Regions from separate parts of the Paenibacillus sp. J31P13 genome, predicted to be linked through region 3. Evidence: riboswitches for the same ligand, from Rfam matches in the RefSeq annotation. Region 3 holds a riboswitch; each other region holds the start of a gene.

Region 1 (3,176 bases), on a different contig from region 3:
TACGACAAATCAAACATAGACAATGAAGATGTTAAAGCTGTTCTTTACGAATAATCCTATAAATAATAATACGAATTTTCTAAACGCCATATTGCGATAAGGGATCTCCTCCTTTAAACGACGTATGGAACTTAAGCAGCCGTTCCCTAAATGGGACGGCTGTTTTAACTTGGATTTCAGCAGGTTTATCCATATAAATGTAGAAGCTATTAAAATGAACAGCTTTATTAAAAAAAAGAGCCTCAAAAAAAGAGACTCTGATAACTTAATTCATTTTAAGTGCGTAATCAATTGATTGACGAACTTCTCCAAGTAATGCTGATCAACCTCGTCGAATCGATTAAGCACAGGACTATCAATATCGAGAACCCCGTATAACTCGCCATTTAGAATGATTGGAATGACGATTTCCGATTGTGATGCGGAGTCGCATGCGATATGTCCAGGGAATTCATGGACATTTTCAACTCTGATCGTTGATCTTAAGCTTGCAGCTTTTCCGCATACGCCTCGGTGCAAAGGAATGCGAACGCAAGCCGGTAAACCTTGAAACGGTCCTAGAACAAGTTCTTCATTCTTATATAAGTAAAAACCAACCCAGTTGATATGATCTAAAAATTGATTGAGAAATGCTGATGCATTGGACAGGTTAGCAATCACATCAGTTTCACCTTCCAGCAATGCTTGAAGCTGACGAAGCGCTAACTCATAATTTTGATCCTGTGTACCTTTGTATTGTTCTGGATGAAACATAATTCGTCTCCTTTATTGTCACTGATAGGCTATCTGAAACGCTTTGTTGATTATCATATTTTATCATAATCAAAGTAAATGAAGGAAGGTCACTTGAAATGGAAAGTAACGAATCCATAAAGAAACGGTTGTTTGAACTGGAAAACAATATTAACTACATACAAAATATTCAATTATTTAAAAATGCAACATACATTACGTAGTTCAATATGGAAATTAAGCAACGAAGGTTGGAAATGTTTTTTCATCAAGGAACACCTATACAATCGGAATAGTAATATTTTAATTTTTGATATTGATTTAATAGGTAATAATGCCTAAGATAATAGGTACAACATAATTGTTTCTTCTTATTGATAAAGGCAAACCCATCAAAAGATGGGGACGCAAAGCTATAGGGACTAAAGGATATCCATTCCATGTCAGCCAGCTACCGATATACCACTTCTATTTCTTGTTGACCAAAAAAAGTGGCTTACTCGGTTTTAATCGAGTAAGCCACTTTTTGTTTTTTAAATGTAATAAAGGTTAGTAGAAGCTTGAAAATGTGGTTATCAATACAAAAAAATATACAGGATGATGAGGCACATATGAGTTTATTTAAAAGAAATTCATCGATAAAAGATTCTGTAGATAGTAGAAATAATGTATTCTACCTACCGCCAAGCGAATCTATTCTCGATAATATAACCAACGGTTTTTTTATTATTGACCGTAATTGGTGTATTAGTTATATAAATAAGCCAATGGAACATTTTGTTGGAAAAAACCGTGAAGAACTTATGGGATATAATATTTGGGATGTACTCCCAGAAGCAATTGGCACATCATTCTACCATTTCTACCATAAGGCTATTAAAGAACAAGTCCCCATTACATTTGAAGATTACTATGAACCAACTAAAGAATGGCTAGAGGTTAGAGTTATTCCTTCAAACGGGGGGTTAATTGGATATGCATTCAATATTACAGAGCGTAAAAATCATGAACAAATTATAGAACGTATGGCTTATCATGATTATTTAACAGATCTTCCTAATCGTAGGTTTTTTGAAAAGGAGTTAGAACAATTTTTAGAGCAATCCAATAAAAATCAACACTCATTTGCGCTTCTATATATAGATTTGGATAGATTTAAAACGATTAACGATACACTTGGGCATGGTTTGGGAGATCAATTTATCAAAGAATTTTCAGTTAGATTAGTTCGCATTATAGGTGATAAAGGATTTGTTGCCCGTCTAGGAGGCGATGAATTTGCGATAATATTGAACAAGCAATTCGATAACAAAGAAGCCGTAGAAAAGATAGCTACTAGTATCATTAAAAATATTGAGGAGAGACCTTTTCGTATAGATGATTATGAAAATTATATTACAACTAGTTTAGGAATTAGTTTTTACCCTCATCATGCACAAGATGCTCAAACTTTAGTGAAAAATGCAGATATAGCCCTTTATCGTTCAAAAGAAAAGGGCAGAAACAAATATACATTTTATAATCCAGTAATGGAAATTGACTGTTTTAAAAGGTTCTCACTTGAAAAAGAACTTCGTGCAGCAATAGAAAATAATAAGCTGGAATTACATTATCAACCGCGAGTGAATGCGAAAACGGGAGAAATTGTGAGTGCAGAAGCACTTGTCCGTTGGAACCATCCAGAATGGGGAATGTTATCACCTGCTGAATTTATCCCTATAGCAGAAGATACTGGTCTGATACGCCCTCTGACCCAATGGGTTGGAAGAACCGTATGTAAACAAATTAACTCATGGCAAGTTGAAGGAATCCCGTTTGTACCTATTTCTATAAACGTTTCTGCTGATCAGTTTTTATCAAAAAACTTTATCCCGTATATACAACAGTTATTAAAGGAAACACGGGTAGAAGGAAGCTGGCTAGAAATTGAAATCATTGAAACATCCATTTTAGATAATCAAAAATTGGTTGAATCCATAATTACAAAGTTAAAGACACTCGGTATTAAAGTATCATTAGATGATTTTGGAACTGGATATTCTTCTCTTGCTTATTTAACGCAATTCAATGTTGATGTATTAAAAATTGATAAGTATTTCATTCACAACGTCACCACTAATCATTCAAATGCTACAGTCGTAAAATCAATCATCCATTTGGCCCATGGTTTAGGTTTGAAAGTAGTTGCTGAGGGCGTTGAAACGAAGGAACAACTTATTTTTATAAAACAACAAGAATGCGATGAAATACAAGGTTACATTTTTAGTAAACCAGTTCCTGCTGCAGAGTTTAATAAGCTATTAGCTAATAAGATATTGATACCCTCTGGAACCAATCAACAAATCCCATTTGTAAATAGGCGAAAGTATTTTCGTGTCCATCTTACTTTCCCATTAAGTTCACAAATGACGATTATTAAAATCAAAGACAAAGATTTAGATTTA
Region 2 (3,176 bases), on a different contig from region 3:
CTTCCTTGTAGGAAGCTTTTTGAACGTTTACAATATAAGAATACATGATTGTGATCAATCAATGAGAATATTAAGCTGCAAAGCGAGCTGTTTTCGTCAGAACGCCAAAAGAAGGCGACAGCTATTTATGCTTGCGGAACGTGTCAAGGAGATGAAGAAGTGGAAAATCAGAATAATGAACAACAAGAGCTTAGTGAGCTTTTGCAAATTCGTAGAGACAAACTGGACGAGCTTCGCGGTCTAGGAATTGATCCATTTGGACGTAAATTCGAACGGACGCATCAAGCGAAAGAAATCGTACAAGCTCATGAAGCTGCAAGTAAAGCAGAGCTGGAAGAGCAAGAAATTAAGGTGAGCATTGCCGGACGTATTATGCAAAAGCGCGGTATGGGTAAAGCGGGCTTTGCTACGATTCAAGATTTGAGCGGCAGAGTTCAAATTTATGTTCGTAAGGATACCGTTGAGGAGCATAAGTTTGCGGCCTTCGATTTGCTTGATATCGGTGATATCATTGGAGTGAACGGTGTTGTATTCAAAACAAATACAGGCGAGGTCTCGGTTAAGGCTCTTGATATCGAGATACTAACGAAATCGCTGCTTCCATTGCCGGATAAGTATCACGGTCTGAAGGATGTCGAACTTCGCTATCGCCAACGTTATGTTGACCTTATTGTGAATCCGGATGTCCAACAAACGTTCATTACTCGTTCGAAGATCATTCAGTCTATGCGTCGCTACCTAGACTCCCGTGACTACCTAGAGGTAGAAACGCCAACCTTGCATTCTATTGCAGGCGGAGCGGCAGCACGTCCTTTCGAAACGCATCATAATGCGCTAGATATGAAGCTCTACATGCGTATCGCGATCGAGCTTCACTTGAAACGGTTGATCGTAGGCGGTCTAGAGAAGGTTTATGAGATTGGACGCGTATACCGTAATGAAGGTATTTCGACTCGTCATAATCCAGAGTTTACGATGATTGAGCTTTATGAGGCATATGCTGATTACAAGGATATTATGGAATTGACTGAAAATCTTATCGCCCACATCGCGCAAGAAGTGCTTGGTACTACGAAAATTACGTATCAAGGTCAAGATGTCGACCTGACTCCGCAATGGCGCCGTGTCAGCATGGTTGAGATTGTTAAAGAGATTACAGGCGTAGACTTTGGCGTAGAGATGAGCGACGAGGAAGCACATCGTTTGGCAAAAGAACATAAGGTCGGTGTTGAGCCGCATATGACATTTGGTCATATTTTGAATGCATTCTTCGAGCAATTCTGTGAGCACACATTGATTCAACCTACATTTGTAACGGGTCACCCTGTTGCGATTTCGCCGCTAGCTAAGAAAAGCGATGCTGATCCGCGCTTCACAGATCGGTTTGAGCTCTTTATCGTGGCGCGTGAACATGCGAATGCATTTACTGAGCTGAATGATCCAATCGATCAACGCGAGCGTTTTGAGTCACAGCTAGTAGAGCGTGAGCATGGTAACGATGAAGCGCATGAGATGGACGAGGATTTCTTGCGTGCCTTAGAATATGGTATGCCTCCAACAGGCGGACTAGGCATCGGCGTTGACCGTCTGGTTATGCTGCTTACTAACGCCCCTTCAATTCGCGATATTCTGTTGTTCCCGCATATGAGAGAACAGCGCTCTGGTGAATAAGAACAAATAGGACTGTTAGGCTATCGGAGCCTGACAGTCTTTTTTTATTTTGGCACAGCACGGGAAATAGATGCATGAAGCCTTATAAACTACCAAATTATGGCGCATTATTTGCCAAATTATATTGATTTTGTAGATTTATATGATAAAGTAAAATTAACAAAGCGATACACGATAATGGCAAACCTGTCGAAAGATAGGGACGCAAAACTAGAGGGCCTTCCGTTAGATGGCAGCCAGTTACCGAATGGACAAGCTTTTTTTGTTTATTAGGGTATAATCCCAATGATGAAGAACTTTATACGATAATGGCAAACCTATCGAAAGGTAGGGACGCAAAGCTAAAGGGCCTTCTATAAGATGGCAGCCTGGCCGCCGAAGGGAGTTTTTTATATGCGTAAGTTTGTACTATTAGTGGCAGCAGCAGTTATTCTTTTGCTATCTATTAATGTAACATCAGCTCAAGCGGATGCAGCAGTAGCCTGGTTAAATACAGATAACTTGAATAATGGTGTTGTTTCGGTGCAATATGCGGTTAATGCTAAAGTGAAAACGAAGCTGATGATTGCAAAGGGCACAACCAATTATACCTATAACCTATCTGCCGATAAAAAAGATGAAGGATTCGCGTTGCAGCTCGGTAACGGTGAGTATACGATTACACTGTTGGAAAATACGACTGCAAATAAATTCAAGGTAGTGAACCAACAAAAAGTTACACTTAATATGAAGAACAGTAATACGGTCTATTTAAACTCGGTTCAAAATATCGCTTGGACAAGCAATAGCGATGCAATCATAAAAGCGAAGGAACTTATCAAAAACAAAAAGACCGATACAGATAAAGTAAAAGCAATTTACGACTACATAATTAGTAACATCAATTACGATAATCAACTGGCTGCTAAAGTGCCGACGGATTACATACCGAGCATTGATCGTACTTTCCAACTGAAAAAAGATATCTGTTACGGTTACGCTTCATTATTTGCAGCTATGCTTCGAAGTAGCGGCATTCCGACGAAGCTTCTTATGGGCGATAGCGAATACGTAGATACCTATCATGCGTGGAATGAAGTTTATTTAAATGGTAAATGGGTAACGATTGATACGACAGTTGATGCGGGCTTAAAGAACAGCAATAAGAAGACGGAGTTTATAAAGGATGCTTCGAAATATACAGTAAAGAAACAATATTAATGAATATAAACAGAAACGAGCCCCGTATTTACATGCGGGGCTCGTTTTTTCTACTATAATAAGAATGATTATTATAGAAAATAGGCGATATTTATGATATAAATGCATGTATGAAAGTTATTTTGAAAAAGTGCTTGCATTCATTTGGCCCACGTGATATATTATTTGAGTCGCCGCTGAAACACACGGCGCACACGAGAAAAACAAGCAACAAAGATTGCTCTTTGAAAACTGAACAACGAGTAACAAACTGCCTCGCAAATCCTTCGGGATGAGCGAAAAAGCGATAAAAGTTTTTGAGCAAG
Region 3 (3,176 bases):
CCGCCAAGAGCTTACGAAGTCGCAAAGCTTGGAGCATTGCGGCTGCCGCCATCGTACTTACCGGGAGCATGCTCATGTATGCGCAACCGACTCTTGCCGAAATAGTGAGATCGCTGTTTGCTCAGAACAGCTATGTGGATAACGGAATGAAGCAAGCACAGGAAGCGGGACTGGTACAAATTTCGGGTGCCAGCGCTGTCGACCAAGGTTATACGTTAAAGGTTAATGAAGTCATTGCCGACTCAACCCGTCTCGTTATCGGGATCGATATTTTTGACACTAAGGGAAATGCTGTAATTGGAGAAATCCAATTCCCTGATGCTGATTTCACCATTATGGATATTCAAGGTGCTCACTTTGGAGATGTCTCCCATGCCGTAAGCACAGGCGGCAACCAGACTACGAGCAGGATCGAGTTCTCCTTTAATCGGCCGGTACTGACAGACAAGCTTCAGCTTACTGCACATATTAGCCAATTGATCCTTCATGTGGGCGAACAAGGACCTGACTTTTCAGTAAAAAGGATTAAGGGAGACTGGACACTGCGTTTCCAGGCCGATTTAGCCAAGGCCAAAGCCCAAACGCTGCTGACCCCCATTGACAAAACGTATGAGACACCGGGCGGCATACGTATTCATATGCTGGGGGCAACCCGTACCCCGAGCGGAGGATCGCTTGAGTTCACCACGGCTCTGACGAAAGAAGCGGGGGAGCGCGCGATAAATGGACAAAGCGGGTTCCATATAATCAAGTATCATCTGGAAGATGCGCAGGGTAAAATACTCACTGAAAGTCCTGAGTTAACGGAGATGGAATTTTCCAGCCGCAAGTCCGTATTGGACCGGTGGAGCGGACTGACGAACTGGTTCAATCCATTCGACAACTTTGCCTATGACAAACAGCAGATTCGGTTTGTACTGGACAGCTATGTCATTCGGGAGAAAAGTGAAGCTGAGATCGTGCTAGATCCTTCTAAAATTTCTGCTGAAAACCCTGTCAAACTGGAAGAATCGGGTGATGTGTTTCTAATCAAGGGAATAACAGTCGATCGAGGATTCGGATGGATTTCACTGGGTGACGTGCACAACGAATCGAGTGCGGGAGAAAGCTGGGTTGCAATGGATGAGAACGGCAAGGAATATTACATGTACCTCGCCCAAAAATCATCCAATGATAATACGAATCAGGAAGACGCGAGAAATGACCAGTTTATTATTGAGGGTATGAAAGAAATGCCGAAGCAATTGACGATTAAGCGTAACGCGGTCAATCGGGTGTATAAGGACGTGGACTGGTCATTTGTGATTCCGCAGACCGGAACGATTGGTGTTGTCGCGCAGTAAACTAGGATGTTTCTATAGCAGGGGAAATGATTTTACCATTCTGTTAATGGTTTGAGAAATCTTATTCGACATTTCACTCCATAACGATTAAGATGAAATCAATAATTAAATATCATCGCGATAATAGCAAACCTGCCGTAAGGCAGCGACGCAAAGCTATAGGGCCTAACGGTGAAATCCAAGGCAGCCAGTTACCGAACGAATATGGAGTATTAATAAAAGCTGCGACTTTTGTTTTTTCTGCATGATTTGAGCACAGTTCGGTGTGAAAACCGGACTGTGTTTTTTATTTCAACCCTAGTCCTATGACGATGAGATGAAGAAGGGTGAAGACAACTATGAAGAAACCAATCCAACTCATATGCCTTATTTCTCTATTACTCTTCAGCTTTCCAGGGTTGACGGTAGCAGCTGACTCGAAATACACCTTTCAGAATTCGACCAATATATCGACATGGTTATGGGATACTTCTAGAATTGTATCTGAATCCGACCTCATCATTCATAATTTAGTGAACCATAACGTTAAGGATTTATTTCTACAAATAGATACGACAATTGAGAAAAAGGTTTATCGGATGTTTATTAAGAATGCGACAGCCAGTGGGATTCGTGTTCATGCACTGGACGGTGCACCTGAATGGGTAGGCAATAATGGATCAAAGCTGCAGGCAAAGTTTTTGAATTGGTTGATGGACTATCAGAAAGCAGCGTTAACGAATGAACAATTTAAGGGAATACATGTAGATGTTGAACCTTACGAGCATGAACAGTATGAGGCTCAAAGTAAAAAATTGTTAGAGCGATATCAATTGATGATGATTACATTTAGAGACCAAGCTAATGGAATGAAACTAGAGCTTGGAATAGATATACCTTTTTGGTTTTACGGTGTTATGTACAACAATCAATATGGCAAGGGAAATATGGCAGAGTGGCTCTGTAAACATGTGGAGTATATGACCATTATGGCCTACAGGGATACAGGAGCTGGGACGGATGGAATTATCGGTATTTCTGCTAGGGAAATGAAATTATTTAAAGATTATCATGTAAAGGGCACGATAGCCGTAGAAACAGGAAGACTATCTGAAGAATATAAATTCGTAACCTTTTTTGAAGAATCTAAAGAGTATATGTATGAGCAGTTGGATCTTGTATATGAGCATTACAAAGATGATTCTGCATTTCATGGATTAGCTATACATTATTACGATAGTTGGATGGCTATGAAATAAGATAGCCTTAAAAACCTCCAGATTTTACGCTGGAGGTTTTTTGCATTTTTGATGTGTTTATGTAGCCAGTTATGTTGACATACATGTCAATATGCCTATATCATTGCACAGAGCGGAGGCTATAAAAATGACAAAAAAACTAAAAATTAGGTTTGGCCTTGTAGCATTATTTGTTTTAATGTGTATTGTATTAGCGATTTATTTGGTTTTTTCTTTGAAAAGTGAAAAAAATGACGAAAACACTCTTCCCAACGAGGAAAGCGGTGTTCGTTATATAAGTAAGACAGACCATGACTCTTTCTATGTTCACGAAGGTAATGATTGGAAGAAGAAGTTTATTAAGGGTGTTAATATCGGGGCAGGCAAGCCGGGTGCTTTTCCCGGAGAACTTGCGATTACGTATGATGAGTATTACCGATGGTTTACTTATATATCCGAAATGAATGCCAACACAATCCGTGTATACACGACGCTGCGTCCGCAATTTTATAATGCTTTATATGACTTTAATCAAGCAGCAGAAAAAGAAGGCAAGGATCCGATTTATGTCATTCATGGGGTTTGGGTTAATGAGAATGATATCGTGACGATTGAG
Region 4 (3,176 bases), 490 kb from region 3:
TAGGCGCATTCACGACCGCACGCCGCACAGCTCGTGCGTTGCAGCAACGCCTCCCCGCTCCCGCAGCGCAAACAGCTGCGCTCGCGCCTGCTGCGCCCCAAAACGTTCATCCCCCCGCCATTACCGGCGACGACCGATCCGCTCAGGCGCACACGCCCGAGCAACGAAGCAAGCTGGAGCGCTCCGCTCCAGCCAGCCTCGGCACCGGGCTCCGTCACGCCCTCCAACAGGGCGTGCACTTCGCTCCGCAATAGCGCACGTCCCTGCAGCAGTTCCGCTGCAAGCTTCGCCCCAGCCGCAATCTCCCCCAGCTCCGCATCGCTAAACGTATCATTCAGTCTTCCATGCTTCTCAGTCGCTTGCGCCCTACCTCCAGACTCACCTTTTGAATATTCCATTCCATACATTTCGCCGAACTGTTCATCATCTCTCACCTCCTTTTTCAGATAACCTCCCCTCTGATCCCATCGTTCCACCTTCTCAAGCAAACCGCTCTCCTCGAACCTCCAATCATATTTACTTTCCTTTCGCCACCGCAGCCACCAACGGTTAGTATCCTTCCCAATACCCTCTTGTCCCTCTTTCAAAGCCTTTTCCACACATGCAAACAACTGTGCGAGTTCCTTATACTGTTCTCCTGTTCTGCTAAAGCTAGAACCTTTATTCCACAACTCCACCACTCGACACGCATCACCTAACGGCAAAGCCTCCCTCCACAGCCAGCCTGAAGAAGCTAACCCATTATTCAAATACCCTTCCGAGCCAAAATAACCGCTGAGCCAAAACACCTTATCTACGGCTGGCTCAATGGTCATTTTTGCAATCCAGCACCCCTCATACTGCACAATATAAACATATGCCTTCATTCCCTAACACCCCTTCCCTCAGCATGTATCCCAAATTAGACAAAAAAAAGCACACCAACAACGCTTTATGCGTCATTAAGTGTGCTTCACTTCATGAGTTCTATTGCTGCAGATTATATACTAAAAAGGCATTTTCGACAAATCTTCCGGGTTTTGCAAATCAATCAATACGGCATGGTCGCCATGCGACACAATCCCCTTTGACTGCAGCAGCCACAGCAGCCCTGTTGCATCGTTCGGCATAAATTGAGAACGTTTACTATCTGAATTGTCCGTTTCGGGCTCATCCTTGCTCGGATGTACCTCCAGCGTATCCGCATCTCGAGCCAGCCGCTCAACGATAGCGAGCGTTTCCTCCGATGCTCCGCGGTCAATAATCGTCAAACGAACATCCCTGCCCATCTTACGAGAAAAAGAAAACAGGGAACGCATATACCATTCCATATTTTTTTGACCAACATCAGCGACTAGCACATAGTGTTTACTTTCTTGCAGACGTTTTCTTCTAATACGATATGCCAAATGCACAGACAAAGCTGCCAAAACATAGCAACCGATGACCAAAAGCAGAAGCTCAAACATGGCGACCACCTCCTCTTTGCAACAATATATGCCGCGAAGAGCCCACTGGTTCCGACATTCGTGGACAAGATGACAAATTGTACACAAGCAAAGAATGATCAATTTCCACTCAATAAAACTAGTCAAATTGTGACAAAGAAACACCCTTGAGCATTTTACAGTATATGTTATTATTTTACTACACCATGGCTTCACTTCATTATAGCGTGTCTATTTTCCCTATATACAAGCTCGAGGAATCAGAAAGGGTGGGAATCATTCGATCAATGTTTAGGGAAGCGATGAAGTTTGATCTGTATATGGACACTTGGATCATACGGAGCTAGTAGTGTAACCGGCCCTCTTGGACTTCAATACCTATTCTAAGAGGAGAGTGAGAAATGAGGTTTTTCAAGAAACAAATTTATTTCAGCTTAGCTATGGTATTGCTTCTTTCTTTATCACTGGGATCATTAACTTTTGCTCAAAGCCAAGTGAATGACAACGCCGTGCAAAGTTCATTGCAGAACGTCAATGATAACAGTTGTTCGCAATATTCTTCAGACCCTCAATTTATTACTGCCGGTCATTCTAACATTGTGGACAATGGAAACGGCACCGCTACTGCTACCTTTAGTACAACTAAAGATTGCGTACGAGTCAGCTTTTCTTCCTACGGCTTTCCTAGTGATTGGATACCAACGAGTGGCGGTCAGCCCTATGAGGTTCAAATATACAAGGATGGCGAATCCAACATATACAGTAAATTGGGAACCTACTCCATAACAATCGACATTCCAACTTGTGCACCCTATCAGCTTGATATTTATGCCGGGGATGAACAAAAAAAACTTGGAGTGGGCGGTCATGCCGGTTTCATTAAAGCTTATAAAGTAAAATCGGTTAATGTCTGCAATGGAAAAATCATTATAAATAAAGTACTCAATATTGGTGATAATCAGCCTCATACAGGCATTACTTTTGAGCTTTGGCAAAATAATGTACTCTTCAAAACCGGCGTAACCAATTCGCAAGGCGTTCTTGAATTTCTAGATTTGCCAATCGGAACTTATGTGCTGAAAGAGGTTACGAAGTCAGGCTTTACCACAGATCTGACTGATAACACTGAAATCAATGTTACCAACAATTCAACTCAACTTAAAGTTGTCACGAACTCACCGAAGCTCACTTTACTATCTGCTTGCCTAGAAAGTCCAACCGCGTCTAAAAAGTGGACCATTAAAAACGAGAGCGACGTTGATGTGCCTTACTCTTGGAAGGTTCCAAATACAGTATCAACCGGTAACGGAACTATTTTAGCCGGCTCTACCACTGCACTAACAACGAGTACTGAAGATGCATTGGAAGTTCATTGGGGATCTAACAAGGAAATTACAGCCGTCCATAATGGAGACATCTGTATAGTACCAACACCGACGCCGATTTCTACTCCATCGCCTACTCCGGATACTACACCGACGCCGATTTCTACTCCATCGCCTACTCCGGATACTACACCGACGCCGATTTCTACTCCATCGCCTACTCCGGATATTACACCGACGCCGATTTCTACTCCATCGCCTACTCCGGATACTACACCGACGCCGATTTCTACTCCATCGCCTACTCCGGACACTACACCGACGCCGATTTCTACTCCATCGCCTACTCCGGATACTACACCGACGCCGATTTCTACTCCAAATTCGACACCAACGCCATCAACTTCACCATCTGCTACACCAG

The links. Region 3 has a riboswitch for cyclic di-GMP ahead of AC0YOD_RS16620 (amidase). Riboswitches for the same ligand answer to the same signal wherever they lie in the genome.
Region 1: another riboswitch for cyclic di-GMP. It lies ahead of AC0YOD_RS09355 (EAL domain-containing protein); the one in region 3 lies ahead of AC0YOD_RS16620 (amidase).
Region 2: another riboswitch for cyclic di-GMP. It lies ahead of AC0YOD_RS27665 (transglutaminase family protein); the one in region 3 lies ahead of AC0YOD_RS16620 (amidase).
Region 4: another riboswitch for cyclic di-GMP. It lies ahead of AC0YOD_RS14545 (SpaA isopeptide-forming pilin-related protein); the one in region 3 lies ahead of AC0YOD_RS16620 (amidase).

The regions. Positions count from the first base shown of each region.
Region 1 covers NZ_JBWDNR010000002.1:667,107-670,282, forward strand. The annotation lists gene AC0YOD_RS09345 (substrate-binding domain-containing protein) at 1-54, shown strand, start outside; gene AC0YOD_RS09350 (GAF domain-containing protein) at 271-753, opposite strand; cyclic di-GMP riboswitch class I at 1,105-1,191, shown strand; gene AC0YOD_RS09355 (EAL domain-containing protein) at 1,299-3,176, shown strand, end outside.
Region 2 covers NZ_JBWDNR010000016.1:75,608-78,783, forward strand. The annotation lists gene lysS (lysine--tRNA ligase) at 160-1,671, shown strand; cyclic di-GMP riboswitch class I at 1,841-1,919, shown strand; cyclic di-GMP riboswitch class I at 1,972-2,051, shown strand; gene AC0YOD_RS27665 (transglutaminase family protein) at 2,065-2,871, shown strand; partial or broken gene AC0YOD_RS27670 (hypothetical protein) at 2,963-3,176, opposite strand, start outside.
Region 3 covers NZ_JBWDNR010000004.1:542,647-545,822, reverse strand. The annotation lists gene AC0YOD_RS16625 (DUF4179 domain-containing protein) at 1-1,343, shown strand, start outside; cyclic di-GMP riboswitch class I at 1,459-1,542, shown strand; gene AC0YOD_RS16620 (amidase) at 1,682-2,581, shown strand; gene AC0YOD_RS16615 (family 2 glycosyl transferase) at 2,709-3,176, shown strand, end outside.
Region 4 covers NZ_JBWDNR010000004.1:52,842-56,017, forward strand. The annotation lists gene AC0YOD_RS14535 (ATP-dependent helicase ComFA) at 1-866, opposite strand, end outside; gene AC0YOD_RS14540 (hypothetical protein) at 987-1,448, opposite strand; cyclic di-GMP riboswitch class II at 1,714-1,797, shown strand; gene AC0YOD_RS14545 (SpaA isopeptide-forming pilin-related protein) at 1,829-3,176, shown strand, end outside.